4 regions of the Neobacillus sp. KR4-4 genome follow, and region 1 is predicted to be linked to each of the others. Evidence: riboswitches for the same ligand, from Rfam matches in the RefSeq annotation. Region 1 holds a riboswitch; each other region holds the start of a gene.
The links. Region 1 has a riboswitch for cyclic di-GMP ahead of ACE198_RS18065 (anti-repressor SinI family protein). Riboswitches for the same ligand answer to the same signal wherever they lie in the genome.

Region 1 (7,420 bases):
AGGGAAAAATCGTTCAACAGGGAACACATGAGGAGTTAATGGGACAAAAAGGTTTATATCGAAAACTCAATGAAACATCGTATAGTTCTAAAAAAGAAACACCTTTGTCTTTAGTTTCAAACTAATAAATGGGAGATGAGGCTGGTGAGTCTAGAGTTCGTGAAATTTTTATATGATAGTAAGAAATCACTGCCTCAGGATGAGGAGCTGTATCATCAAGTTCTTCAGGATATTGAAGATGACGGTACTGCCTCCCAGGTTTATTTTTTATTAAAACAGCAGGGGAGGCTCGAGCAAACTCCTGCGTTTTTTCAATTTCATCTTAAAGAAGAATATAATAAAGGATTGTATCAAAATCTTTTTATTAAAAATCAAACAGATCAATTATTAAGGTTGTTTGAGGAGAAAAAGATAGACGTTATTGCGCTGAAAGGGGTTTATTTTGCTGAGAAATATTTTGGCCACATCGGGGCAAGGGCTACCTCTGATATTGATTTATTAGTCAAAATTCAGGATCTTACTATCGCCATTGAATCTGTTAAATCGTTAGGTTTTACGGTGGAAGAAGAGTCCATACCTGGTCATTTTCATTGTAGTTTTAGCAAGAAATTACCTGATTCGCCCACGCCGCTAGTGGTGGAATTACATTGGGATTTGGTAAAAAGAAGTACCTCGAGGTTTAATATAAATGATCTTTGGGAGCAGTCGGTACCCGTGAGCCAATCCGGGTATATTAAAGAACTTTCCCCACTTCATACCTTTTATATGATTTGCCTTCACGGCTGGCGCCATAATTTAGACTCAATGAAATATTTTATGGATATTATTCAAGTCATTGACAAGGAGAGGAAGGAGATTGATTTTGACCATTTCATACAGCTCGCGGAATCTCACCAAACCTTAAAGCGGAACATCAGGACCTTATCCATCGTTTATCAGCAATTTCCACACTTAGACGAAATCAAGATGTTCCCATTTCAAGTGAATACTCTTTGGGAATACCAAACTTTAAAGGCATTTAGGCAGTACTGGGATTTCCTCGATTATCAATTTTTTAGCTATGATACATTCAAACATACATTGATTGAAATTGGTAACTGGCTTTGGCCTTCAGAATATGAAGTATCTTCACAAATAGATGAGCAGTCACAAGGCAAGAAAATGTACCTCTTGTTGTATAAGAAGAGACTTACTAGTCTATTAAAGGCGGTATTGCCACATTAATAAGCCATCTAACCTAACCAGATGGCTTATGTTTCTTTCATATGCAATTATTTATAAATGAATACCCTCAAATTGTTTTCCCCATCAATTGTGGCTAACAAAACATTCTGGATCCCTGTTTGATGTGTTTGATTAAGAGTATCCACAAGCCACCTTTCATTCTTGTTTTTTTCTTCTAGTGTATGATGAACAATCTTGCCTTCTCTTATAACGGTCTGTGGGAGATCAAAAGGCTTCGTTGTCATCTGGTAGGTGGATGGCGTAATCGGCTCATACTGCGGATCTAAGAAAATGGAAAGTTTCCCATCTGATTCCCATAGCGCTAATGCTACTTTTTTTACATCCTCAATTTTTTCTTTTCTCAACTCTGCTAATAAATAATCAATTGAAATTCTAGCTTTCTTTAACCCTTTATAAAGAATTTCTCCTTCTTTAATAAGAGGAAATGGATCGGGGTCTAGAAACTTTCCGATGCGGGTTGATTTTAAACTGATAAATAAACCACCGGTATACAGAACCACCAATACGATGGTTGTAGTCATCGCACCTTTCATTCCAAGGTGCTCGTCTGATAATGGATGGGCAATAATATTACCAACAACTAGGGCGATAACGAAATCAAGTAATCTTAATTGAGAAATGGCACGTTGTCCCATTAGTTTAGCAACAATGAGCATAAAGAAGAATCCAATTACAGCTCTTAAAATCCACTCCATTAAATTAAGCGTTTCTTGAGCTTGCAAAAAATCCATTGAAGGCAAATAGTCACTTCCTTACCTTGTAAACGTCTTACTTAGTATTGTCACGAATAAGTACTTTTAATATAAAAAATACTGATAAAATACCGAATGAGTCAATAACTAAATCGTAAAGCCGTCCATCTCTACCAAAAAACAGTTGCAGGAATTCTGTTAAAAACGCAAAAATAATGGATATGCCAATAGAATATTTGTGACTTCTAAATAGATTGAAGAGAAGAAAATCCATGATCGCAAAACCAACAAAATGTCCTAATTTAATTTTAATAAATTCAGGATGAATCAAAGTTAAATCATTAAAATAAAAAAAAGACAAAAAATCAGGATTTGAAACCCACTTTAATCCAAAAGAATGTAAATATATTAGTCGCTCTATACTCTCAGTCCAGGTATTTACCAACAAAAATAGGCCCCATAAAATAATCAATAGAACTTTTATGAAAAGAAATCGTTTCTGTGTCTTTCTTTTCTTATCGATTCTACAACTACCTTGTATCGGTTGATGATCCAAAGTCCTTGCTCCTAACTAACTATTATTTCTTAATATACATTTTACCATTGTTCCTTTTAAAGAACAAACGGGGATATTCACATTAAAATAATCCAATAATCTACCACTTTCGTATTATAGGTGAATGAAATTTATCTGGGTAAAATTAACTCCTCTCCGTTTACAAAATTCTACAATTTCTTTATAATGAACAAAGGAAGTTCTTTTTTAGGAACTAATAATTAGAAAAGAAGGGGAATCATGATATATCCACTAATAAAAGAAAGAAACAAGATTCACATTGTGAAGGATTCCTATCATTGTGCATGCGGTATAGTCTTTAACAAGGATCGGATTATTAATAGGAAGACCCTTAAAAAAATTAAATTTATTGAAATAGGTCAGGTAACATGTGAGAAATGTGTTTTAAAACTTCTAAACTACGATTAATTGGTTTATATAAATTTTGTCGAAATTCTGTCGATATTTTTGGAAATATTTTCATTTAGTTTCCATCAAGACTATAGTACTATTAGTTTATTCTATAATAATTTAATACTTTAATACTATGAATGACAAAGGCAAACCTTTCGAAAGATTGGGACGCAAAGCTACAGGTCTAAGGTTTTTAACTAGGATGGCTGAGTTACCTAAAATAGTAATCATTTTAGGAGGGTTAATTTTGCCTGCATTAACCGTTGAACAAGATATTGATACAGAATGGTTAGATCTTATTAATGAAGCTAAAAAGATAGGACTCTCTATTGATGAAATTAGGGATTTCCTAAATCGCTCCCTTGGATTAAAGACGATTGAACCGGAATATAATTAATAAGAGGGGTAATTGAGTGTTTAATTTTCGCAATATTCAATTGATTAAAAAAACAGCTTAACAAATTAATGAGCAATTTGTTAAGCTGTTTTTTTAATTTTAATAATTTAAAAACTTCACACAAACCGGATACGGAACCTCGATATCAGCCTGAATCAATGCAAGTTTTCCTGTGTTTTCATCACGCGAAAACAAGACGAGGTTACTGGACTCTTGGTTTGACGCCACAATGAATTTCTCTGTTGGGTCGAACATAAAATCTCTCGGCCAATCACCTTCAGTGGAGGTGCGATCAACAAAACTAAGCTCTCCCGTTTCTTGGTTTACACGGAAAACAGCAATACTGTTATGGCCACGATTCCCCGCATAAACAAACTGTCCATCAGATGAAATATGAATGGCGCTTCCTTGATTATTCTCGGTGAAATCTTCAGGAAGCGTTGAAATATATTGTTTCTCTGTAAAATGACCATTTTCCGAATGATAGGATAAAACAATCACTTCCGAACTAAACTCTGTCATGATATATGCAAATTTTTGGTTCGGATGGAAAACTAAATGTCTTGGTCCGCTTCCAGCTTTTAATGGAAGAAAGTGCGCTTTTGAAAGTGTTCCATCACTGTTGACTGCATAAGTAATTAAAGCATCAATACCCAATTCAACCACTGCTAGATAATTCTCATCAGGGGTGATGCCGGCATAATGGGTATGCGGTTTCTCTTGTCTTGGGTCTGGACCAGAACCTTCATGTTTTATAACCGATGCAGCTGGTTGAATCGTTCCATCTTCCTGGTTAATTAAATAAGATTCTACCGATCCTTTATGATAATTGGCACTGAATGCATAACGGTTGTTACTGTCAACACTCACATGACAAGGCGATGAGCCCTGAAGTAACTGACGATTGAGCTCGGTTAATCCGCCTTCCCTGTTTATGGAATAAGCAACTACGCCTCCATTTTCTCCTTCTTTAGCCACAGAATAGAGGTATCGATTGTCCTTACTGATCGTGACATAAGTTGGATTCTCTAACTGTGCAGCTGCAACTTGAATATCTTCGATTCTTTTCTTATCCGTATTTAGTTTAAACGTATAGATTCCTTCGCTGCCGCCCTTGGTGTATGTTCCAATATAACCGATAAATGTTTGGTTGTTTGTCATTTTTTTGGCTCCTCGAAAAATGTAGTCTGTTTATTTTAGCAGAAATTTTATTTATTACTCAAATATAGAACCTGAATTAACTGAAAATTAATTTGATATGGTATAGTTTGGGTGTTAGTTTTATCCAAAAGCGAATAGAAATGAGGGTACCCCACATGGTTTACCAAGCTGCAGAAAATCGTTATGAATCAATGAAGTATAATCGGAGTGGCCATTCAGGGTTATTACTACCGGCCGTTTCACTTGGACTTTGGCACAACTTTGGCGGTGTGGATACATATGAAAATGGACGGGCAATGCTGAAAAGAGCGTTTGATTTAGGCATTACCCACTTTGATTTGGCCAACAATTATGGTCCGCCGCCAGGTTCGGCTGAAGAAATGTTTGGTAGAATCTTAAAAACAGACTTTGCTCTATACCGTGATGAAATGATCATATCTTCAAAAGCGGGCTATACGATGTGGCCGGGTCCATACGGGGATTGGGGCTCAAGAAAATACTTGATATCTAGTCTAGATCAAAGTCTAAAACGAATGGGACTTGATTATGTTGATATTTTTTATTCACACCGTCCAGATCCCAATACACCACTTGAGGAAACCATGGGGGCATTAGATTCTATTGTTCGTCAAGGCAAGGCGTTATATGTTGGAATCTCTAACTATAGTGCTGAACAAGCGTCAGAAGCTATCAAAATCTTAAATCAGTTAGGAACACCTTTGTTAATCCATCAGCCAAAGTATTCGATGTTTAACCGCTGGATAGAGGATGGCTTACAGGATGTGCTCCAGGAAAACGGGGTAGGTTCAATCGCTTTTAGTCCGTTAGCGCAAGGTTTATTAACAAATAAATACCTAAAAGGGATTCCAGCCGATTCTCGTGCAGCAAGCTCTACAGGGTTCTTGCGTGAGGAGCATGTAACTTCAGAAGTATTGAATCGTGTTCAAAAATTAAATGAAATTGCAACAGAGCGTGGTCAGAGTCTTTCACAAATGGCGCTTGCTTGGGTTTTACGCGGAGAAAAAGTTACTTCTGTCTTAATAGGTGCAAGCAGAGTGAGTCAAATTGAGGAAAACGTTGCTGCATTAAATAACCTTGATTTTTCAGAGGAAGAATTAATAAGAATAGAGGATATTCTAACTAACTAAGAAGATGGATGGGCTATTGCTCATCCTTTTTTTAGGTGATAAAACTCACTTGCTTAGTTTATTGAATACACAAACTAATGTTAAGATGCTATAATAATTCCAATCGTAAATAATATTTATGAAAGCGGTGTCTTTACGATTGATAGAGGCAGTTAAAACTAAAAAGAAAAGTAAATCTAACTAAGATTATCAATCAATCAGGAGGAAAATCTACATGAAGAATATGTTTATGATTGGAAATGCACACCTTGATCCGGTTTGGCTTTGGCGCTGGCAGGAAGGCTTTCAAGAAGTGAAAGCAACTTTTCGGTCTGCATTAGATCGTTTAAAAGAATATGAGAATTTTATATTCACGTCCAGTTCTGCTGCTTATTATGAATGGATTGAAAAAAACGATTCGAAGATGTTTGAGGAAATCAAGGAAAGAATACAAGAAGGCAGATGGGTTATTTGTGGGGGGTGGTGGATACAGCCCGATTGCAATATTCCAAGTGGCGAATCATTTGTCCGCCAAGGATTGATTGGTCAAAATTATTTTAAAGAAAAGTTCGGCGTGACAGCAAAGGTTGGCTACAATGTTGACAGTTTTGGTCATAATGGTATGCTGCCGCAAATATTAAAGAAATCCGGGATGGATTCCTATGTATTTATGAGACCCGGCCCTGAGGAAAAAGGACTTCCAACCCGTTTGTTTTTGTGGGAATCTAAGGACGGTTCCCGAGTAAAAGCCTTTCGGATTCCTTTTGAATATTGTACCTTTGACCATCTTGAAAACCATATTATGCATTGTAAGAACGAGCTTAAACATTCGTTTAATCAATTAATGTGTTTTTATGGTGTAGGCAATCATGGGGGGGGACCAACCAAAGAAAACATAGAAGTTATTGAAAAATTAAATGGAACGATGGATGATACCAATCTTATCTTTAGTTCACCCAATGACTTTTTCGAACATGTGGAAAGCCTTAAGGACACACTGCCTGTTGTTCATGATGATCTGCTCCACCATGCCGTTGGTTGCTATTCAGTTCATTCGGAAGTGAAGAAGCTAAACCGTTATTCTGAAAATCTCACATTAATGGCAGAAAAATTCTCTTCGATTGCGAATTGGACAACGGGACAAGTCTACCCTCCAGACATAAACCAGGCTTGGAAAGGGATTTTATTTAATCAGTTTCATGATATTTTAGCTGGAACAAGCATTGAATCTGCTTATCATGATGCAAGAGATTTGTATGGGGAGTCTATCAGTATCTCCTCAAGAAATATGAATTACGCTCTACAATCCTTAAGTTGGAATATTAATATTGAAGAAGAAAAAGGAATGAAGCCAATGGTTATCTTCAATCCGCATTCTTGGCCAGTAAGGGTGAATGTTGAAATTGAAGATGGGCTATTTGTTAACTATCTGCTCCCAGAAGAGTTCATTATCGAAGATGTAAACGGGAATGAAATACCATACCAAATCGTTGATCCAATCGCAAAGATTCCAAATCGAAAAAGAGTTGTATTCTTGGCACAACTGCCTCCATTAGGATATAGCACATATAAACTTCGTGCACTTAAGCCAGCTAAAGAGTTTGAAACTGTAAAAGTAAGCGATAATGAAATGGAAAACGATCGTTTCAGGCTGGTTATTGATCAAGAATCTGGCGGGATTCGCAGCTTATTTGACAAAGTTAAGCAAATTGAAGTATTTAAGAATGACGCAGCTATTCCCGTTGTCTTAAATGACACTTTTGATACATGGGGACATGGGACGTTACGCTTTGATGAAATATCAGGGGTATTCAAGCCGGTAAGAATT
Region 2 (7,420 bases), on a different contig from region 1:
GATTGTCCTCGTTTCTAAAATTATGACCAACCATAATACTACTAGCCGAATCGAAAAACTTACAACATAAATGGTAAGCACATCCTAAGTGCTTACCATTTATGATTATTCCTGATTGTTTAAGGCTTGTTTAAGTAAATCACCTAAGCTGGTTCCGAAATCTTCTTTTTGTGTGTATTTCTGGACGAGCTTTTGTGCTTCTTTTTTATTGACTGCTTTTTTCTTGTCCTCTGCTTTTTCAACGACATTACATCGGCGGCATTGGAAGTACGCACCTGCTTTTCCATTATGAATTTCCATTTTTTTATGGCATTGCGGGCACCGTCGGTTGGAGAGCTTTGGATCCTTACGTTTTCGGAAGGAACACTCTGGACTCGAGCAAACGAGAATTTTGCCTTCCTTTGTATTCCGCTCCTTTAGGAATTCGTTACATTCAGGACATCTTGAACCGGTTAAATTGTGGGCACGATAGGATTTCTCACTTTTTTTAATTTCAGAAACCAACTGCTCCGTTTGACGGCGAATCTTTTGTAAAAAGGCTTTCGGGTCCGCCTTTCCCTTGGAGATTTTCTCAAGTTCCTGTTCCCATTTTGCCGTTAGTTCCGGTGACTTTAATTCATCATTAACAAGATCAATGAGCTGCTTGCCTTTTTTAGTTGAGTGGAAGCGTCCATTCTGTCGCTCAACGACTTCCGTTTCTACAAGTCTTTCAATAATTTCTGCTCTGGTTGCTGGTGTCCCTAGTCCGAATTTCTCCATTTGTGAGAGAACATCAGCTTCGGAATAGCGTTGCGGCGGCTCCGTCCATTTTTGGCTGATTGAACAATCTTTTACCTCAAACGAGTGACCTTGAGCTAATTTTTGCAGCCCAGTTAATTGTTCCGCACCTTCTCTTCCTAACACCTTTTTAAAGCCCAATTCAATTACATTTGTTTCTTTGGCGATAAAGGTTTCGCCTTCCACTTTAAATGTTGCCTGTATGGTTTCAAATTCATAAGCAGGTAAAAACAGTGCTAAGAAACGTCTTGCAATGATGTCATAAAGTTTTTTTTCATCTGAATCAAGTTCATTAAGATTAAGTCTTTGTTCCGTTGGGATGATCGCATGATGGTCTGTTACCTTTTCATTGTTAAAGACGCGTTTGGCGAGCACAATCCCCTTGTTTGCTAGCAGTGGACGAACTTCTTCTTTATACCCAGAAGCCATACCATGCAAGCGGTCTATCATTGTGTTCATCATATCAGTGGTTAAATAGCGTGAATCAGTTCTAGGATATGTGACCAATTTGTATTGCTCATAAAGACGTTGTAAAACAGAAGATGTTTTTTTCGCAGAGAAACCAAATCGCTTGTTTGCATCCCGCTGTAATTCAGTTAAATCGTAAGGCAGGGGCTGGGGCTCTGATTTTTTCTTGCGATCAATTTTATCAAGTACAGCTTTCTTACCGTTTACTTTTGATTGGATCGCTTCAGCTTTTGCTTTATCGAAGATGCGCTTTTCATTGTCCCGTTCCCAATCTGTTGAAAGTGGGCCAATATCGGCTCGAATTGTCCAATATTCTTTTGGAACAAAGGATTGAATCTGCTGTTCTCGTTCCAAAACTAGAGCAAGAGTGGGGGTCTGAACCCGTCCTGCCGATAGGGGGTCTTTATATTTTGTTGTTAGTGCTCTTGTTACATTCAATCCGATTAACCAATCAGCTTCCGCCCGGCAAACGGCCGAATGGTAAAGGTCTTCAAATTGTTTACCAGGCTTTAATTGCTTGAACCCATCTTTAATGGCTTTATCTGTTTGCGAAGAAATCCATAATCTTTTTAAGGGTTTGTTCCAGCGAATCTTTTCAAGAATCCAGCGCGCAACTAGTTCACCTTCACGACCAGCATCTGTGGCAATGATACATTCGTTAATGTCTTTCCGTTTTGCTAAGGCTTCAATCGCACGGAATTGATGGTTGGTTTGCTTCATGACCATTAAGCCCATTTTTTGTGGAATAATCGGCAAATCCTCTAAATTCCAGGTTTTATATTTTGTGTCATAGTGTTCTGGCATTTTTAATTCAATTAAATGGCCGAGTGCCCATGTGACAATATATTGATTGCCTTCCATATAACTTTTATGTTTTTGATTGCAGCCAAGTACACGGGCAAGTTCCCTAGCCACACTTGGCTTTTCAGCAAGTACAAGAGATTTCATAGTTACTCCTTTCAGGTACATCCATTTTAACCTGTATATAGTATAACGGAATCTCAAGATATTTTGTAACCTAAGCATTTTTCCTTTCATTTATTATCTCGCTAAAGTATTATCGTCGTAAAATTCTGGAAATTAAATTGACAAATATGCTTAGCACACCATACAATATTATCACTAAGTTAAATAAAGAATGGAATGATACCCATGAGGCATCTGAAAAAATTCAATCAATTCATCATAAAAGAGGCTGGACTCCCAATCTATTAGATTCGGAATCCAGCCTCTTTCTTTATTATACTACAGTGGTAGAGGAGAGAGACGATATGATAACACTGACAGGTGGAAGTTTAACATTAGAGCAGATGAAAGATGTTTTATATCGAAAACAAAAGATCATGGCTTCAAGTGAGAGCCTGGAAGCAGTTAAGAAGAGTCGAGAAGCAGTTGAAAGAATTGTTTCTGAATCAAAAGTAGTTTATGGAATTACGACAGGATTTGGAAAGTTCAGCGACGTCCTTATTGATAAAAACGATGTTCAGGACCTCCAACTTAATTTAATTCGCTCCCATGCATGCGGGGTTGGTGAACCTTTTCCAGAATTAGTTTCCAAAGCAATGGTACTTCTACGAGCTAACGCTCTCCTCAAGGGTTTTTCAGGAGTCAGACCTGTTGTCATTGAAAAATTATTAGAGTTAGTAAATCAGGATATCATTCCTGTTATCCCACAGCAAGGTTCTCTGGGGGCAAGCGGTGATTTAGCCCCGCTTTCTCATCTTGCACTGGTTTTAATTGGCGAGGGAGAGGTATTTTACAAAGGGAAGCAAATGGCGGCTTTTGAAGCACTCCAACAAGAGGGAATTTTGCCTTTAACCTTGGGGGCCAAAGAAGGTCTAGCCCTTATTAACGGGACACAGGCGATGACAGCTATGGGTGTGATCGGGTATTTGGAGGCTGAACAACTAGCACATGAAAGTGAGCTAATTGCAGCTATGACAATGGAAGGGTTAAATGGAATTATTGATGCATTTGCGGAAGAAGTTCATGTTGCTAGGGGTTATAAACAACAAATTGATACAGCCGCAAGAATCCGTGGTTATTTAAGTGATAGTTTATTAACTACACAGCAGGGCGAGTTACGAGTTCAAGATGCTTATTCTCTCCGCTGCATTCCACAGGTTCATGGTGCATCGTGGCAAGCTCTGGATTATGTGAAAGAAAAATTAGAAATTGAAATGAACGCGGCAACGGATAATCCATTAATCTTTGATAATGGGGAAAAGGTGATTTCTGGGGGGAATTTTCATGGACAGCCGATTGCTTTTGCAATGGATTTTATGAAAATTGCCGTGGCTGAACTGGCGAATATTTCAGAAAGACGGATTGAAAGATTGGTTAATCCGCAGTTGAATGATTTACCAGCATTCCTTAGTCCTCAACCTGGTTTGCAATCTGGGGCAATGATCATGCAATATGCGGCAGCGGCACTGGTATCAGAGAATAAAACACTTGCCCATCCAGCCAGTGTTGATTCCATCCCATCCTCTGCTAATCAGGAGGACCATGTAAGTATGGGTACAATTGCGTCAAGGCATGCCTATCAAATTATCCAGAATGCACGAAGAGTTGTGGCAATTGAACTGATTTGTGCGATGCAGGCGGTGGAGATTCGCGGGATTGATAAAATGGCTGCAAATACTAGATTGTTTTACGACAAGGCACGCGAACAGGTAGCATCCATTAAACAAGATAGGGTATTCTCAAAGGATATTGAAAAAGCTGCTTATTGGCTTAAGTCAATCGATTTTTCACCATTTATTAGAAACTTAAGGATTGAAAAGGGACAATTCTAATAATGAATTCTTAAAAAATAAGAAAGATAAGTTTTTGAACTTAGATTACTGTCTAGCTCCAGCGCCCTAGCGGCTAGTGTCCTTCGCTCTCCGCCCTACGATAAGTCAACATCGAATCGCCTCCGGCTCTTCGTGTTTCCTTTATCTCAGTTGGAGTGCTCCAGGCCATACGCCGCTGACCAGGGCGCTTGCGCTTTTCTTAATAAAAAAAAGGCGTGAGATGCTCACGCCTTTTATTCTGTCTGATCATTTAGTAATCGGGCAGTATCTCCTCGATACTCATCCTCGTTTTCTACACGATTTTTAAACGCTTCACGTACAACTAGGAATTCTTCGTCACCAACTGCTTCTTTCGCATGTTTTTCTGTTAAACTGCCTTCCGGGAAGTTTCCTGGATGGTTTTTCTTTTTATGTTCAAAATGTTCTCCACGTGCCAATTACAACACTCCTTTCGTCTACGCAAGTATCATTCCCGAAACAGAGTGAAATAATTACTTTTTTAATTCCTTCCACAAAAAAGAAAAAGCTGAATGACAGTGGAATCCTTTTAATAGATTCAATCTTCACCAACTTTTTGTTTGGTGGAGTCTGGCTTGCATATGCGATCCAAAAAATACCCTGCAAACACAATAAATGCAATCGGAATTGAAAAATTCAACACATGGATAAAGGTCATTGTATGAAATCACCACCTACTCTAGAATATTAATAATATTCAGAAAATAATTTCGTTGTTTACATTATATGCCAATTTTCACAGCTTAGACAAATATTTAAGTTATATGTTGGAAAAGTATTCTGGTTTTGGCTAACGAAAGGAGTAAACAACAAGGTTTTTTCCAAAAACTAACTATTTTGACAGATGGTGTTTAGATTAAAAGTCTTAATTGGGATATTTTTGTAGAAATATGGTATAATTTGTTATAAATAATTGTGTGAAAATTTAATCAATACGACAAATTACAACAACCAACTAAAATAGGACTAGATATAATATCAATAACGATTAAGTAAATTGTCCTATCGAATTCAGTGACTTAAGTTTTATTAAATGTCAGAAAAAGGCAAACCTGTTGAAAAGCAGGGACGCAAAGCCGAGGGTCTAAGGCAGGTTTTTTGCTAGGATGGCCGGGCTACCTGGAATACATTCTGTATTTTAGGAGTGAGTATAGTGGTTATTACGAAAAATGAATTTGAAGTAATCGATCAGGAATGGATTGCACTCATATTGGAAGCAAAGGACTTAGGGTTATCCATAGAAGCAGTTCGTGATTTCTTGGTCACAGAGAGATGATAAGACACATGGAAGTACAAAAAAAGCATTCTACACAAAAATAACTTTTTTGTAGAATGCTTTTCTTTTTCAATAAGATTGTTTTATTTCTACTTATCATTTTGATTAATTCGCCATTTGTTAAATTCAAGGAAATCTCGAAATTGTTCCTTAGAAACGCCCGAATTCATTGCGTCCTTGACTAGATTCATCCAATCAATATCTAGTTCCTCTTTATTAATCTCTTCATGTATCAAGTGATCTACAGGAATATTTAAAACAACAGCGATTTTTTCTAGAAACTTTATAGAAGGATTCTCTTGTTTGTTATTTTCAAGGTTACTTAAATAAGATTTAGCCACACCTGCTTGAGCAGCAAGTTCGGAAAGTGACATCTTTCTATCTAAGCGAAATTTTTTTACGCGATCACCAATCATTTGTCTCACACCCAATTATTATTCACTCTACATTAATTCTATCAAAAAGAATAAGAAAGCACCATATTAAGAACAAATTAATAAGGAAAATATGTACTTTATGAAATAATATAGATAAAGTATTTTTGAAAAAATATCAGGATAGAGTTATATTAAAAGTGTTGCCTATTGCGGCATGTTTTATAATTTATTAGTGGTATGTTTTTAGTCGAATAACAATTTTGATTTGCATACATAAAAATAAATAAAAAGGAAGGGGACCCTACAATAATGATTGTCCTTAAATCACAACGTGAAATAGATGCAATGAAAAAGGCAGGGGAAATTCTAGCTGCCTGTCATAAAGAAATAGCTAAATTGATTAAACCAGGTATTACCACTTGGGAAATTGATGCCTTTGTGGAAGAATTTCTTAAGAAAAAAGGTGCGACTCCAGAACAAAAAGGCTATAAGGGCTATGAATATGCGACATGTGCAAGTATAAATGACGAAATATGCCACGGCTTTCCAAGGAAAGAACCTTTAAACGAAGGGGATATTGTGACGGTAGACATGGTTGTTAATTACAACGGTGCGCTAGCGGATTCTGCCTGGTCCTATGCAGTTGGAGACGTATCAGAGGAAACGGAGCGTTTATTAAAAGTAACAAAAGAAGCGCTGTATAAAGGGATCGAACAGGCCGTTGTCGGTAATCGAATCGGAGACATTGGGCACGCAATTCAAAAATATGTTGAAAGCGAAGGGTTTTCGGTTGTAAGAGATTTTATTGGCCACGGAATTGGCGCTGTAATTCATGAGAAACCGGATGTTCCTCATTATGGACTGCCAGGCAAAGGGGCAAGAATCAAAGAAGGGATGGTCTTTACAATCGAGCCCATGGTTAATGTAGGACGATATCAAACAAAAATGGATCTCAATGGCTGGACGGCAAGAACTATTGATGGAAAGTATTCAGCGCAATACGAACATACCCTTGCCATTACCAAAGATGGGACCGTCATCTTAACTGAACAAGATTAACAACAAACAAACCCGTTATGTGCATAACGGGTTTTCGCTTTATTTCTTTCGAAGGCTTCCAAGCTCTTCTACTAATGCTTGCATTTCATTAGGACTAAACGAATTTTTTCTTTGGACCATATCATAAATCTCTTTCAGTTCCTCGTACATTTCTTCATCAAAATGTGAAGGTTTAATCGCACCAAGGTTCAAGACTTTTAACTTTTCCTTTATTTGTTCAATCATAAATTCAACATTTTCAATCGACTTTTCAGATAAATTCATTTCGGTCATCCTTTCCGAATAATTATTAAGTTCATCTTTTCATGTAAGAAATTATATGTCAATAAAAAAATCATTAAAAGAGAATATGGACTTGCATGCACTCCGTCTATCTAGGAAAATAAAAATATGCAGGTTTTGGTATTTTTTACATGGGGTACTATTGATAATAACAAGGATTAAAGGAGACGTTAACATGACACAGAAAAATCAATTTTGGCGCGGAATGATACTCGGGGCCATTGCTGGCGGGGCCATTAGCCTTTTAGATAAACAAACACGTGAAGTGATGAAAGCAAACGTACAAAAAAACACATCAAGACTTACCTATGTTTTTAGAAATCCTGGTGAAATTGCGGAGAAAGTTAAGGAAACAGCTGAAAAAG
Region 3 (7,420 bases), on a different contig from region 1:
AGCCATCGTTCGAAACAATCTGTTTCAGAAATAAAGCGACAAAGGGAAATGGCAGATGAACAAAGTGGGACCGATCTAGTGAACCACTTTAAAAAATCAATAGTAAAACGTCCTAAATTTATGCAGGAAAAGCAATTAAGCCCAGCCGAACGAGGCACTGCTATGCATATGGTCATGCAGCACGTCGATTTAACTAAGCCAGTGAATCAAGAATCTCTTCAGGAACAATTAACATGGATGGTCAATAGTGAATTATTAACCCTGGAACAAGCTGCAGTAATCGATAAAAATTTGATTATTCATTTTTTTGATTCCGAATTGGGACGAAGATACTTTAATGCTAAAACACTCAACAGAGAAGTTCCATTTACACTTTCCATGCATGCTCGTGATGTGTATCCTAATTGGAACGAGGAAGATGAATCTGTGTTTGTTCAGGGGATTATTGACTGTATCTTAGAGGATGAAGATGGGCTGGTTTTAGTGGATTATAAGTCAGATCGGATAACTGATCGCTATAAAGGCGGGTTTGACCAAGCCAAGACAATTCTTGAAAACCGCTATAAGATGCAAATTAACTTATATACCCGTGCAATTGAACAAATCTGGAAAAGGAAGGTCAATGAGCGGTATTTGTTTTTCTTTGATGGGGCTCATATTTTGAAGGTTGAAAGAGATTAATTCAATAAAAAATGACATAGACCATCTTATGGTTTATGTCATTTTTTTAATTATTACCCACAATTGGCTGATCGATTAAGTTCGTATCAAGTACATTGGTGCCACTTAATCCAGAATTCGTTACGACGATTCCCCCGGTGTTAAATGCACCTGAGCCTGCATTTGTCTTAGAGGCACTTTTTGGAGAGATATATACAGTATCGCCAAATTGAACAATACCGCCACCTACGTTAACGATTTGGACGGGACCGATAATCGCTGGCATAACAAACATCCTTTTTAGAAAAGTTACTTTTATCCTTATGAGTAACTTATGCATTTATCTTTGTCCTTGTTCTCCTTCGTTTTCGCCATTTCTAGGACTGGGATATAACTGTCGAATATGTTTAATTCTGGCTTCCATGGAAACATGGTTGCTGCTCCCAACGTGCAAGAGGGAAGCTGAAGATATCCCCGTAATATCAATTCGGCCAACCTTAATTAGTGGGTTAGGATTTTGACGGGAATATGTGTAAGATTCATTAATAGGGAGAAAAGGAATAGGTTCGGAATAGACCTGGTAAGAGGATAAGTTCCCTTCATTTCCATAAAACACTTCGCTCTCCCTTTGGACCGCGAGTGCTCTTGAAAGACCATTTATAATACAGGAATCCCCTATCTGTACCGTAGAGGAAAAAGAGACGATTTTAATATTAATTGTATCTACACAAGAGGTTCTCTGCAGCATGTTGTTCACTCCGGTGATAGCGGAACAAAAGGACCTATAATTAATGATTCCGCAGGGGTATCAAAAGTAGAGGCTAACTGGATTGTTTCTGTATCTCCCACCATTACTAACGAGGAACTTGCCACCCCGGTGATTTTGATGTTTTGGACAAAGAGTTCACGGTTATAAACTACAAAGTTCATTCTGTATGCATCCCTTTCAGGTTATCAGGTAAATTACTAAAAAAGACCATTACCCCGTTTTGTATTTCCTTCTTTAATGCTTCAATAATTAAATCATCTGAAGGGGCATCTGCAATCGTGCGATTGTCCGCAGGATGGGTGTTTAAATGATGTTCTATCCTACTCGGAAGCTGTTTAATGATGTCTTGTTTTATGAATGCTAAATACTCGTCATTTGGCAGAACGTTCAATTCTCTCTGAGTAGCTTCCACTATAGGAGGTAAATCCGATTCTAAATATCTATAAATGGCTTCCTCGATTTTCATTGATCTTTGCATTTGATCTTTTGGTGATATTGGGGTGGATAAGGATTGATTTTGTACGGCAAAGTCTTCAATTCCTGCTAATTCGGATGGATTTAGACCAATGTTTAACGTACCTTCAAGAGTCTCTACCTTTAGTTGATCAAATTTATACTCAATTTTGTCTACATGGATGGCCTGTTTTTCATATAATTGTTTGATTTCTGCTTGCATTTTTTGGAGAGTGCTCTCTAAAGACTGAATTCTTTGCTCCTGAGCTTGAATACACATCTGCAGCCATTGAAGATATTGGGAATAATCCTGATACATATAATCACCTCACAATTATTTCTCCAATAAACGTATTGATTATCATAAGATCGGCGGCCTATTTATCCTGTTTTCTTACTGCGGCTTGTAGGGGCACTGATGGTGTCCCTAATAAAGAGCCTGAAGATTTGATTGTTTGTGGTGCAGGTCCAGTAAATCCGCCAGTATTATATAAATGAGCCATCGGTTTAATAATCCCAGCACTACCTATTTGTAAGACTGAGGAATTGGTAATCCCGCCAATTTTTATGAAATTAATCTGAATGGACTGCTGGATATAAAAGTTCATTTAAAATCACCCATTCATTAAGCATTAAGTGCAATCCCTTGATCGTAAACATCTGAATCACTTGTATTAGTGGAACTTACATTATTTTGAAGTTGTAAGCTATCCCCAGTGTTAAAGGAACCAGCGCCAGAAAATGTTTTTGCGGTAGAAAATGGCATGATTTTATATACATCGCCAATATGGAAGACAGAACTGCTGCCAAGCGTAATGACCTGTGCAACTCCAACAATTGCTGGCATTTTCAACACCCTTTTTTCATAGTATCTTCTACATCCTATGTATGGGTAAAGGTAATGTGATTGATACGCCCAAAATTATTGAAATCAAAAATCCGATACGATTTTTAATATTCATTTGTAGAACGATCGATTAGAAATAGTTATAATTACCTATTTGCTTGTACAGAAAATAATAAATAAGTTGGGTTTTCGGTTGTTTAGAAAGGGACTATTATATGAGTAAGAGATCAGTCGGAAATAAACACTGTTTCTCGATAAAGGCAAACCTGATGAAAATCAGTGACGCAAAGCTATAGGGGCTAAGGTGCATTTGCACTAAGCCAGCCAGTTACCGAAAGATTAGGGTGTTTCATAATGGATATTCATGTCTGCATAGTTGTTCTATGTATCTATGAATATTCTATGAATTCTATCCCCCCTTTGGTAAAGGCGGGGTTATTTCTATTTTATGGAGGTGGAAACTAATCGACTACTTAACCTGTTTTGGACCTATAAATCCCCTTATTTTAGATGAAGATGTTTCAGAGGTTATGGTAAATGGACCTAACCAGGTGTACTGTGAACGTAAAGGAAAATTGGTATTAACGTCAGTACAATTCCGTGACAATGAACATGTCAAGACAATGATAGACAAAATTCTTGCCCCACTTGGATGGAAAATCGATGAAAGTTCGCCAATGGTAGATGCTAGGCTGCCTAATGGCTTACGTGTTAATGCCATCATTCCTCCCCTTGCATTAAATGGACCAGCCATTACAATCAGGAAATTTTCAAAGGATCCCTACCAAATTGAAGATCTAATCAACTTTGGGACAGTGACAGAAGAAATGGCATTTTTTCTAGATGCATGCGTGAAAGCCCGCTTGAATATGTTTGTTAGCGGTGGTACGAGGTCTGGTAAAACAACCACTCTGAATGCCCTTTCCAATTTTATACCTGATGAAGAAAAAATCGTAACGGTTGAGGATGCTGCCGAAATTCAGTTGGGACAGGGTCATGTAATCTCACTAGAACTTCGACCTTCCGAAATAAAAGGTAAAAGAGCCATTTCGATTCGAGAGCTTCTCAAGAAATCGTTACGAATGAGACCTGACCGTGTTATTATCGGAGAAATCCGTGGTGGAGAAGCGCTTGATATGCTTCAGGCAATGAATTCTGGCCATGATGGTTCACTTGCTACAGGGCACTCATATAGTCCAAGGGATATGATTAGCCGTTTGGAAACCATGGTCCTTTTAGCAGGATTGAATAATTCTATTAAAGACATTCGAGAGCAAATTGCAGGAGCAATCGATGTGATTATCCAGCAAACTCGTTTAATGGATGGAACAAGGAAAATTATCAATATTACTGAAGTTCAAGGAATGGAAGGAGAAAATATCGTTCTGCAAGACATCTTTTCCTTTAAACAAAAAGGAATTAATTCTGAGGGGAAAATTATTGGACAACTTATACCGACTGGTGTCCGCCCCAAATTTTATGATCGCCTAGAGGCATCAGGGATTCATATTCCAGCGTCATTGTTTAAATAATCTCAGGTAATAAGAGGCATTAAATTTATGAATGATTAGGGGCTGAATTTCCTTTAAATAGGGTTCGGCTTTTTCTTGTTCACTAAATTTGTTCGAGGGAGTTATTTCTTTTAATATATTAATTGTGAGACAATCATATTGAGGTGAAAAAGAGTGAAATTTGTGACAGTAGAATATAACCATGAATTGTTCGTTGGATTGCTTGACCAAACTGAGGCCGCAGTCCTTTTGTTAAACCTTGCTGAAGAAGCAAGAATGGGCATAAGAAGTTTTCCTCCTTCCCTGCTTAAATGTATCGACTTAGGAGATCTCTTTATTAAAAAGGTGAAAGAGGTTCTGGATTGGGTTACTAATTGCGGACAAACTTCATCTTTTTTCGTCCCAATTGAACAGGTAACTTTGCTTGCTCCTATTCCGAGACCAAGTAAGAATATTTTTTGTGTCGGGAAAAATTACGCAGAACATGCGATTGAAATGGGGAGTGAAGCCGATATCCCTGAACATATTATGGTCTTTACAAAAGCACCAACAACAGTTATTGGGCCTAATGAAATGGTCCTAAATCACAAAAATATAACGGCTCAACTTGATTATGAAGGCGAGCTTGCCGTCATCATTGGTAAAAAGGGGCGGGCAATAAAAAAAAATAAGGCATTGGATTACATTTTTGGCTATACCATTATTAATGATGTAACCGCACGAGATTTGCAATCGAGGCACAAGCAGTTTTTCATCGGCAAAAGCCTTGACACAACCTGTCCGATGGGACCTTGCATTGTTCATAAAAGTTCTATCGATAATCCGAATTCCCTAAATATCGAGACGAAAGTAAACGGAGAATTAAGACAGAATTCAAATACTAAGAATTTTATTTTTCCGATTGAAGAGGTTATCTCCATTTTATCAGATGGAATGACACTGGAACCTGGTGATATTATTGCAACTGGGACACCAGCTGGTGTAGGGAAAGGGTTTAAGCCCCCTAAATTTTTATCTCCAGGTGATCAGATGGCAGTCACAATTGAAAAAATTGGGACACTGAAGAATACTATTCAAGAATAAAGCTATACTTGAAAAATAATTTATAGCATTCTCCTATTTGTAACTTTATTTGACTTGCTTTTTTTCGTGTTTATAAACTGTTTATGGTATGATAAGGTTCGAATTAAAAGAAATTTTATACAAAAGGAGGAACTAACTTGATTCACGGTCATATTACGGCTTGGCTTTTAGCATTAATTCTATTTGTAGTAGCACTTTTTTTACATAAGGGTGGAAAAGAAAAAGGTGCAAAAATTGTTAAAATGATTTTACGAGTATTATATTTGCTTATTATTGCAACTGGTGCAGGGCTTCTATTTTCGGTTTACAAAATTGATGTTTGGTATGTTTTAAAAGCGGTTGTCGGACTTTGGATAATCGGATTATTCGAAATGATTCTTAGCCGTGTGGCTAATAACAGAAGAACTTCTGTATTTTGGATTCAGTTTGTCGTTGCATGGGTTCTTGTTTTATATCTGGGTGGAAGATTGCCAATGTCATTTTTAAACCCATAATTTTAATGTTATCTTGTAAAGGCTGTCGAACAATTCGGCAGCCTTTTGAATTTCCCATGCCTTTTATCTATGAAATCATTTTCTCTATCACTAATCGTTTTCCTGTATTTAATGTAAATTCAAATCGATCATTCACCTTTTCGTAATAGCAAAAATGGTGTTGGACATTACAAATTTGATCCTGATTATCGAAAACTATAAAATTTACCCCATCTTTGCGATTTTCATCCGATAAGAAAGATAAATGATTATAACAGTAGATGCAATCGTAAATGGAAAAGTTTAAGGAGTTTAGAGTGGTAACAAATTGAAAAAAAGCATCATCATTTACCCCATCTAAAAGCCTTTCAAGCGAATAAACTAAATGTTTCCTAATCCTGACTAAATCATGATTTCGGAGCATGGTTGCTTCATTTCCAATCCGGATTTTTCCTGTTTCATACAATTTACCTTTCTTCCAACGGTTCATTCGGAAGACTTCAATTTCTTGCTGAAGGTAATCATCTAACATTTCAGCTTCTTCCGTTTCCTCATCAAAGAAGATCCATTGGTCATTAATTTGTTCAACCGTTCCTTCTGTGTAGGCTCTCTCTTGATAATCGTATAGTCTCATTCGTTGTTGTCGATTCATTATTAACCTCCGTGCCAGATGATATCATATTCTTTTTAGACATCTTCATGGGATTTTATAACTGAAAAATAAAGTATTATTTTTTTATCTTAAGGCTGCGTTTTACTTGTCTGTTGATTTCCGTTCCAGGCACTTCGCTTTCCGCGGGCGTGCCGGGGAGCCTCCTCGTCGCTTTGCTCCTGCGGGGTCTCCCCTGCCCCGTACTCCCGCAGGAGTCTTCGTGCCTTCCTCTCCAATCAACAGAGAGCCAAAATCATCATTAACCTTTAACACAGCCAATCTTAAAAATCTGACTTCCTTACCAGCTTCCGCTTTTTTTTTGGACAATTAACCAATTCTTATGGGCTGAATACTATAAAACATGATTCATGTACAGTAGTTCTGTTAATGAGGAGTGTGAAAGGAAATGTGTGGCATTACAGGCTGGATTAATTTTGATAGGTCACTCAAAAACGAAGTAGAAACACTGACCAAAATGACGAATACTCTGGCAAAAAGAGGCCCTGATGAAACAAACATCTGGTCTGATGCAAATGTGGCTTTTGGTCATAAAAGACTGATTGTTGTTGACCCTGAAGGGGGAAGACAGCCAATGTCCAAACAAAAAGACGGATATAATTACACCATTTGCTATAATGGGGAATTGTATAATACAGAAGATATCCGCAAAGTTCTCCATACTAAAGGATATTCATTTAAAGGTCATTCTGATACAGAAGTTCTATTATCTGCCTATATAGAATGGGCGGAAGAATGTGTAAATTATTTGAACGGAATTTATGCATTTGCTGTCTGGGATAGCAAGAAGGAACAGCTCTTTATTGGACGCGATCGTTTAGGGGTAAAACCTTTATTCTTCAAGGAACATGAGAAGGGTCTTTTATTTGCTTCTGAAATCAAGGCTATTTTAGCCCATCCTGAGGTGAAAACTGAAATCAATCAAGAAGGTCTTGCTGAAATCTTTGGAATTGG
Region 4 (7,420 bases), on a different contig from region 1:
GGAAAAATTCAAGCTATCATTACCATAACCTGCGTGATGAGGTTTGGACCATTGTCCGCGGTGAAGGTGAATTAGCGTTAGATGATTATATTACTCGTGTAAAAGCAGGGGATATCATCCACCTTCCAGCAGGTAAGAAGCATGGAATTAAGGCATTTACAGAACTTGAATTTGTTGAGGTTCAAACTGGGATTGGCATAAGTGACCAAGATTTTACTCGTTTGTATTTTGAATGGGATGATGTCATTAACCATTTCCAAAAATCAAAGGCAAAAGTTATCTTATAACAATTAGGGAGAGGACTTTTGTCCTTTCCCTTCTTTTTTATTGTCGAGGTGAATCATATGAAAACCATTGCCTATTATATTTCTGATTATGGGTATGGGCATGCTTCAAGAAGTATTGCGGTTATACGAAAACTTTTAAAAGACAATGAAGTCAAAATTTTTGTTTGCCATTCCTTTGCTCTATCTTTTATAAAAGAGTCCCTTCACTCTAATCGTGTAAGTTTTAGAACTATAAAGACAGATGTGGGTTACTTTCTGGAAAAGGATTCGATTCATCCTGATAAAAAGCGATTATTTGAGGAATATAGAAATTTCGTCGATGATTGGGACTTCAAGGTTGAGCAGGAGAAAGAGTTTTTAAAGTTAAATCAGATTGACTTAGTTGTTTCAGATATTTCACCACTCCCATTTGAAGCGGCTCAAAGATTGGATATTCCTTCTATTGGTCTTTCTAATTTTTCATGGTATACGGCTTATCAGAATTTAATTGATGACGGAGAACTAAAGGCATACAAAGCGGCCTATCAAAAGATGACACATTTCTACTCTTTGGCAGGAAGCAATGAAAATTGGAATGTCCCAACCAATCATTATGGATTTTTTTCTAGAGAAGTAGATTGGCAAGAGGTTCAAAGAATTAGAAAGTTGATTAACCCAGATGAGACTCGGAATGTCATTTTTCTAGGACTTGGAATGAAAATAGACGTGGGTTCACTTGAGGAACTTCCCATTTGGGACAGCCCGAACTGCGTATTTTTAGTATCCTCAAATGTTCATGTTAATCGTCCAAATGTATTTCAAATTCCAAGTGATTATTTGGAATCTCAAAATTATATTGCTGCATCGGATCTAGTCATTTCAAAAGCAGGATGGGGAATGATTGGGGAGGCAATAAGTGCTAATGTCCCTTTATTAATCCTTAATCGAGCATCCATGAAAGAGGATCAAAATACGATCAATTATCTAAAGAAACATCATCTTTGTCATACAATCGAATGGGATGATTTCAAGGACTATCAAGTTGACGCGTCAACCATAAATTGTGTGGAAAGGGAAATGAGAAAGAATATCTCATCTAATAATAATGAAGCAGATAAGATAGCAAAGGACATCCTGAAAATAATGAAATAATTCTATTTATACATCTTGGGTAAGGGGGATTTACGTTGACTTGGTTACATAATACTCCTTTTTCTACAAACTTAAGATAAGTGATATTTTTAAAATAGAAGGGAGGTTGTATAGATGAATAAAAGAAAAGGTTGGATCCTAGCATCGATTCTTTGGATGGCATTAATTTTTTGCTTCACACAGCTTCCGTATTTTACTGGAGAAAAAACATCCAAGGCTATTCAACATGTAGTAGTGAAAGAGCACAATACTATTCACACACCTAGTGCGGACCATGAAGAGATTAATGTACTGAACCTGATCGTAAGGAAAGCAACACATGTTACGGTATTCGGGATACTAGCTCTATTATTGTTTAAATCACTTGAAATCTATCGATATTCTTATATTCTTTCATGGGTGCTAACCTTTCTTTATGCGGTAACAGATGAATTCCATCAATCGTTTATGCCAGGAAGAGTTTCATCTTTTAGGGATGTCTTGTTTGATTCTCTTGGAGCCTTTCTTGTTCTGTCATTCATTTTATTGATTAATAGAAAGAGAAAGCTAAGTTATTCAACAAAAGTTATCAATTAGAGTGAAAATTAAGCCTGGTGACATGTTAAAGGACCGAGCGGAACGGTTCAAGTATTATATGAAGGCACATTAGTATTGGAGACCCAGAACAATTTGAGTTGAAGAAGGGTACACATTTGATTCTTCCTGTCGGTTTCGGAGATTTTGAATAAGATGGGGAATATGAAAATTATCGTTTCGGATACCTAAGATACACTTTTTTTGTATGCTAAATCCTCCCGCTTTACGGTGGATTTTTTTGAAAACCTACCATAAAACGGGAATAGCGATTTGGAATCTAGTACATTATACCGTACTTTATTATATGGATATGTACACTATGAATGAATCATCATTTGAATAACTAATTTAATCCAACCGAAAAACGCAAACCATAATGGAACACTTAAAGACGTCCCCCACAATAATCCTAATAAAAGATTCCCTTGCTTGTCCATGAAATCCACTCCTATTGTTAGTTGTAGATAAATCTGGTAATGCACGGTTCAGTTTTTTAGTATATTTGTAAACGCTTTCAGTTTTCTTTTTTATATGATAACCAAATATGGATGGGGAATAAAGTAGAAATATGCAAATAACATGCAAAATATTTCGACAGATTCACTTATTAGACTTTTTATGTCAAGGGGGGGACCAATCTATTATTTACTATTTTTCAATTGGAACGAGAGTGCCTCTCCTTAGTGAAAGATTTTACGTAGGATAAAATAGACGATTCCCCATAAAGGAATGGATAAAAGAATCCCCCAAAGGCAGCCCCTGCCGAAATTTCGCCCATCTTCCTTCTCTGCCATATGTATCACTCCACTTCCGAAACAGGTTGCTTATCACTATTTAACCATGTATGGATGAACGGTTATATTTAATTCGTTCGATGAATAGTTACAAATTTTATGGCATTGTCGAACAGAATCAATAATGAAGGTGTTTGCAATTGCCAGATTATTAACATATAAATAGGTTATTTGCTCTATTTATTACTAGAAACAATTAGTATATTATCAATAAAAACACATAGTTCGTACGAAAGGGCAAATCCATTGAAAAGTGGAGGCGCAAAACTAAAGGGGCTAAGGTTCTAAAACTATGCCAGCCAGCTGCCGAATATGATCACCTTACGACGGATTATGAATATACTCTGGGAGGTTACACTATGGTTATCTTTATTGCAGGCTTATTTGTTGGATCGTTCTCTATGCTTACAGTAATGAGTCTTATGGTTGCAGCTAAAAGAGGAGACCAACTACTTGAATCACAACGATAATTTGAAAGCGTTTTCTAAACAACCTCAACTTTTGGGGTTGTTTTTTATTTTTCAAAATAAGTTAATTACATATAATTTAAAAAAACGGAAGGGGAGAACGGGGTGAGAAGGGAAAAAGTACTGATTACTGGCGGAGCTGGGTTTATTGGCGGGAATTTCGTTCATTATATGATGAATACATACCCTCAATACGATATTTATAATCTTGATTTATTAACCTATGCCGGTGATATAACAAAGCATCATGATATCGAGGGGAGACGAAACTATCATTTTATTAAGGCGGATATCACGGAGCGCGAGGTGATCATTTCGTTGTTTGAACAAGAGAAGTTTGATTATGTGATACATTTTGCAGCGGAAAGTCATGTCGATCGATCGATTGCTGATCCGAGTATCTTTGTTTGGACCAATGTTTTAGGGACTCAAGTGTTATTAGATGCGGCTCTGCAGGTGGGTGTTAAGAAGTTTGTCCATGTTTCGACCGATGAAGTATATGGTGAATTGGACTTTGATCCAACTACGTTCTTTACAGAAGAGTCCCCATTGCAGCCCAATAGTCCCTATAGTGCAAGTAAAGCATCGTCAGACCTGCTAGTAAGAGCCTATCATGCAACATACGGACTTCCAGTCAATATTACACGATGCTCTAATAACTATGGACCGTATCAATTCCCAGAGAAACTGATACCAATGGCCATTTCTAGGGTTCTAAATAATGAAAGGGTTCCGGTATATGGAGACGGAAAGAATGTCCGGGATTGGCTCCATGTCCTGGACCACTGTTCAGCCATCGATCTTGTCATGCATAAAGGTGTTACGGGAGAAGTTTATAATATTGGCGGGCATAACGAGCGGAGTAATTTAGAAGTGGTAAAGACAATCATTCGTTTCTTAGGGAGGTCGGTTGATTTAATTGAATTTGTAACGGATCGGTTGGGGCATGATAAACGTTATGCTATTGATCCTGCGAAGATAGAGAAGCTTGGCTGGAAGCCTACTTTTACTTTTGAAACTGGTATTTCTCAAACTATTAACTGGTATTTAAATAACAATTGGGGTCGGATCAGGTAAAGTTGCTGAATTACCGAATATCCAGCCATCTAACGGAAAAATCAAAAGAGAACTGAAATCAGTTCTCCTTTGATGTAAACTTTATAGCTAAATCGTATTTTAAAAGTGAGTGGATATTAAATCTTTGATTTTATCCTGGTCAATTACCAGTTGATAGTTATTAGCCTTTAAAATGTCATCATACATTCTTTTTCCAACACCAGGAATCTGATGATATTCCAATTGTGTATTTGGTTCAAAGTCTTTTGCTGCAAGTCCAAGACTTAACATATCGGAAGTTGACATATTGCTTGCTATTACAAAGTTAGGAATAGATTTTACGAGTGAAGGCAGATTATTGATATTACTTGGACTTAGAGCTTTCTTAGCAATTCCTTTTAGTGCCTCTTCTTGGAGTTTTTGACGGCCATACTCTCCGCTTTTTAGAGAATAGCGTTCGTGGACAACCTCTGCGACCATTTTTCCATCTAAAGTATGTGTACCTGCACTTATTACTTTATTTTTATTTTCCTTATACCAAGGATGGGTTAATTTAACATCAAATGGGACATTCATATCAATACCACCAACCGCATCAACCATCGCTTGAAAGCCGCCATAATTGGTTTCTACATAATAATTGATCGGAACACCGGTTAATTCTCCAACTGCGTTGACAGCAGCCTCTATCCCTTTTTTGGCCCCTTTTGTTGCCTGCATAATATATTGGACACTCGTAATTTTGGTATATCCATAGCCATCTAAATGGACACGGGTATCACGTGGAATGCTTATTGCATCATATTTATGCTTCGTTAAATCCACATGAACAAGCATCATTGAATCAGAATGCCCTATCTTTTGACCTTTTCTTTCATCGGAACCGATTAATAACAAATTAAAAACAGGTTCTTTTATCTCTACACTCTTATTTACTTGCTGTTCATTGTTCCCAGAATTTACAACGGGAACGGATGTAAAATGATTATCTGGCTGTAATTGATAATATCCGTATCCTACGCCAGCAATAACGAGTAAAAGGATACCCAAAAAGCTAAATCCTACGATTTTCCATTTATTTTTTTTGCCTTTTTCTTTCATATTTCCTCCGATATTGGTAGAGAGTTTCCTCTAAATTAACTAGGTTAATAGTCATAAAAATATTTTACTGTTTTTGGATATTGGATTCAATATTAATTAATTGGAAGGAACGCGGTTGTATTTGTCCATATTCATTTGAGCCAGAGCTATTATTCATCCGCAGGCCAGGTAAAAATAATAGAAATTTTGATGCCGCGAATAATAGCGGAATTAAGAGGCACAAGCAGCTAATTGGTACTATGTCTACAGCATTTAGGACACCGGGACTGATTTGGATTCTAATTATTGAAATCGCAACTTTAAGTTACTTATGGGGTTCAAGTGCATGGTTACCTTCTTATCTTTTGCAAGAGAAACACTTTTCTTTAAAACAAATGGGAATGATCGCTTCTCTACCTTTTGTGATAAGTATAGGCACTGGTTTTCTTGGAGGATATATCCTTGATCGCTTACCCACAAGAAAATTGACTCTTTTATTCGTAATTGGTGGAGTGGGCACGGCTCTTTCTGTAACAACGGCCATCATATCCACAAACCCAATCATTACAGCAATCGGTTTGATTTTGGCTAATGGATTTTGGGGAATACAAGGTCCAGCAATTCCGACGATGGTTCAAAATTTGTCTGATGCTAGAAGTGTAGGAAGTACATATGGAATTGTAAATGGCATAGGGAACTTAGTTTCGGCATTTATGCCTACAATAATGGGAGTGGTTATTGGAAGTCTAGGAGGGAATAACTTTGTAGGTGGATTTTATCTATTAGTGGGCACACAAATTATTACAGCAATATGCGGGCTATTCTTTTTAATGTATAAAAAAGATTTGCTCATCTTAAAAGGTAATGTCGTAACGAAATAAAGATGATTAGTGAGGGTTAAAAATCCCGAGCCATTGTCATCGCCCGATATTGGTCGAAGATTAATAGTTTATTATAAAGCTACTTCATTGAGACCTTTTAAAGCAATCCTGCGGAACCATGTGAACCGTTCCCTTGGTACTCCCGGACACTCCTGTGTCTTTAGACTGATATACGCAATAAAATATTAGTAGTATTCAACCATTGATAATAGTTGGAATATTAAATAAAATGAAACCAACCCATCAGACAGGTGAGACATGTAAGACGCATAAGACAGGTATATACATAAGACAAGTAAAACGAATGGGGTGCTGATCATGTCGAAAAAAGTTAGTAGTATTGTAACGGAATATATTTTGGGAGAAATTAGGAAGGGTACGTTTAAAGTAGGGGATAAACTGCATTCGGAAAGGGAGCTGATGGAAACATTAAAGGTAGGCCGCTCATCCGTGAGGGAAGCCTTAAATAGTCTGGTGGATATGCAGGTTTTGGAGAAGCGAATGGGGATTGGCGTATTTGTCAAAAAAACGGATTTTAGCGACATGGTTCACAAGCATGTTGTGTCCGCACTGCTCGATCCGAAAAGTTCCCGAGAACTCATGGAGTTTCGTTTGATGCTTGAAGTTGAAATTTGCGGGAAAGCAGCAGAAGTGGCAAAAGAAGAGGACTTTGTTCAAATGGAGCAATCCCTGGAAATGATGAAGAGAGCGATCCAAATGAATTTACCTATTCTCGAAGCGGACCAAAGATTTCACCAGGCCATTGTCCATGCAACAAGAAATCAGGTATTGATGAAAGTTTATGAATCTATCACTGATTTTCTTACCTCCGCCAAAAGAGAAATGCTCTTGATTTCTGATAAATTAACGACTATTCAATTCCACGAGAAAATTTATCGGGCAATCAAAGATCATAATGTTGAATTATCGAGACAAATGATGAGGGAACATTTGTATGACGTAGCCATTCGTTATGAAAAGCTGCATGAAAAATGGGAGAGAGAAGAACAGCAGCGGGAGAAAACAGAACAACAATAAGAACTTATTGGTAACTATTTTTTTAGTTTAAAATTTCAGAAAATAAATATATTTCAGATTTTGTATAGTTGTTTATTAATAAAAATTAAATCATAAATGGGGGTTGAAAG

Region 2: it holds a riboswitch for cyclic di-GMP, as region 1 does, so the genes downstream of both, ACE198_RS25700 (anti-repressor SinI family protein) here and ACE198_RS18065 (anti-repressor SinI family protein) in region 1, are expected to answer to the same signal.
Region 3: it holds a riboswitch for cyclic di-GMP, as region 1 does, so the genes downstream of both, ACE198_RS14875 (TadA family conjugal transfer-associated ATPase) here and ACE198_RS18065 (anti-repressor SinI family protein) in region 1, are expected to answer to the same signal.
Region 4: it holds a riboswitch for cyclic di-GMP, as region 1 does, so the genes downstream of both, ACE198_RS01800 (DUF3789 domain-containing protein) here and ACE198_RS18065 (anti-repressor SinI family protein) in region 1, are expected to answer to the same signal.

The regions. Positions count from the first base shown of each region.
Region 1 is NZ_JBHHJU010000019.1:5,498-12,917, forward strand. It holds gene ACE198_RS18045 (ABC transporter ATP-binding protein) at 1-125, shown strand, start outside; gene ACE198_RS18050 (nucleotidyltransferase domain-containing protein) at 145-1,224, shown strand; gene ACE198_RS18055 (DUF421 domain-containing protein) at 1,272-1,976, opposite strand; gene ACE198_RS18060 (VanZ family protein) at 2,014-2,493, opposite strand; cyclic di-GMP riboswitch class I at 3,043-3,126, shown strand; gene ACE198_RS18065 (anti-repressor SinI family protein) at 3,155-3,304, shown strand; gene ACE198_RS18070 (lactonase family protein) at 3,404-4,465, opposite strand; gene mgrA (L-glyceraldehyde 3-phosphate reductase) at 4,621-5,613, shown strand; gene ACE198_RS18080 (alpha-mannosidase) at 5,828-7,420, shown strand, end outside.
Region 2 is NZ_JBHHJU010000039.1:1,387-8,806, reverse strand. It holds gene ACE198_RS25715 (DNA topoisomerase III) at 106-2,193, opposite strand; gene hutH (histidine ammonia-lyase) at 2,517-4,043, shown strand; gene ACE198_RS25705 (hypothetical protein) at 4,277-4,480, opposite strand; cyclic di-GMP riboswitch class I at 5,097-5,184, shown strand; gene ACE198_RS25700 (anti-repressor SinI family protein) at 5,215-5,337, shown strand; gene ACE198_RS25695 (helix-turn-helix domain-containing protein) at 5,427-5,753, opposite strand; gene map (type I methionyl aminopeptidase) at 6,024-6,773, shown strand; gene ACE198_RS25685 (DUF1128 domain-containing protein) at 6,813-7,037, opposite strand; gene ACE198_RS25680 (YtxH domain-containing protein) at 7,231-7,420, shown strand, end outside.
Region 3 is NZ_JBHHJU010000013.1:67,746-75,165, forward strand. It holds gene addA (helicase-exonuclease AddAB subunit AddA) at 1-681, shown strand, start outside; gene ACE198_RS14845 (spore germination protein) at 728-946, opposite strand; gene ACE198_RS14850 (spore germination protein GerPE) at 1,001-1,408, opposite strand; gene ACE198_RS14855 (spore gernimation protein GerPD) at 1,414-1,590, opposite strand; gene gerPC (spore germination protein GerPC) at 1,587-2,201, opposite strand; gene ACE198_RS14865 (spore germination protein GerPB) at 2,260-2,490, opposite strand; gene ACE198_RS14870 (spore germination protein) at 2,508-2,729, opposite strand; cyclic di-GMP riboswitch class I at 2,979-3,065, shown strand; gene ACE198_RS14875 (TadA family conjugal transfer-associated ATPase) at 3,221-4,261, shown strand; gene ACE198_RS14880 (fumarylacetoacetate hydrolase family protein) at 4,415-5,323, shown strand; gene ACE198_RS14885 (YisL family protein) at 5,461-5,817, shown strand; gene ACE198_RS14890 (DUF2777 domain-containing protein) at 5,885-6,448, opposite strand; gene ACE198_RS14895 (hypothetical protein) at 6,551-6,775, opposite strand; gene asnB (asparagine synthase (glutamine-hydrolyzing)) at 6,855-7,420, shown strand, end outside.
Region 4 is NZ_JBHHJU010000002.1:21,947-29,366, reverse strand. It holds gene ACE198_RS01815 (sugar phosphate nucleotidyltransferase) at 1-287, shown strand, start outside; gene ACE198_RS01810 (glycosyltransferase family protein) at 345-1,418, shown strand; gene ACE198_RS01805 (VanZ family protein) at 1,533-1,994, shown strand; cyclic di-GMP riboswitch class I at 3,015-3,099, shown strand; gene ACE198_RS01800 (DUF3789 domain-containing protein) at 3,148-3,258, shown strand; gene rfbB (dTDP-glucose 4,6-dehydratase) at 3,361-4,332, shown strand; gene ACE198_RS01790 (LCP family protein) at 4,432-5,412, opposite strand; gene ACE198_RS01785 (MFS transporter) at 5,493-6,272, shown strand; gene ACE198_RS01780 (FadR/GntR family transcriptional regulator) at 6,591-7,310, shown strand.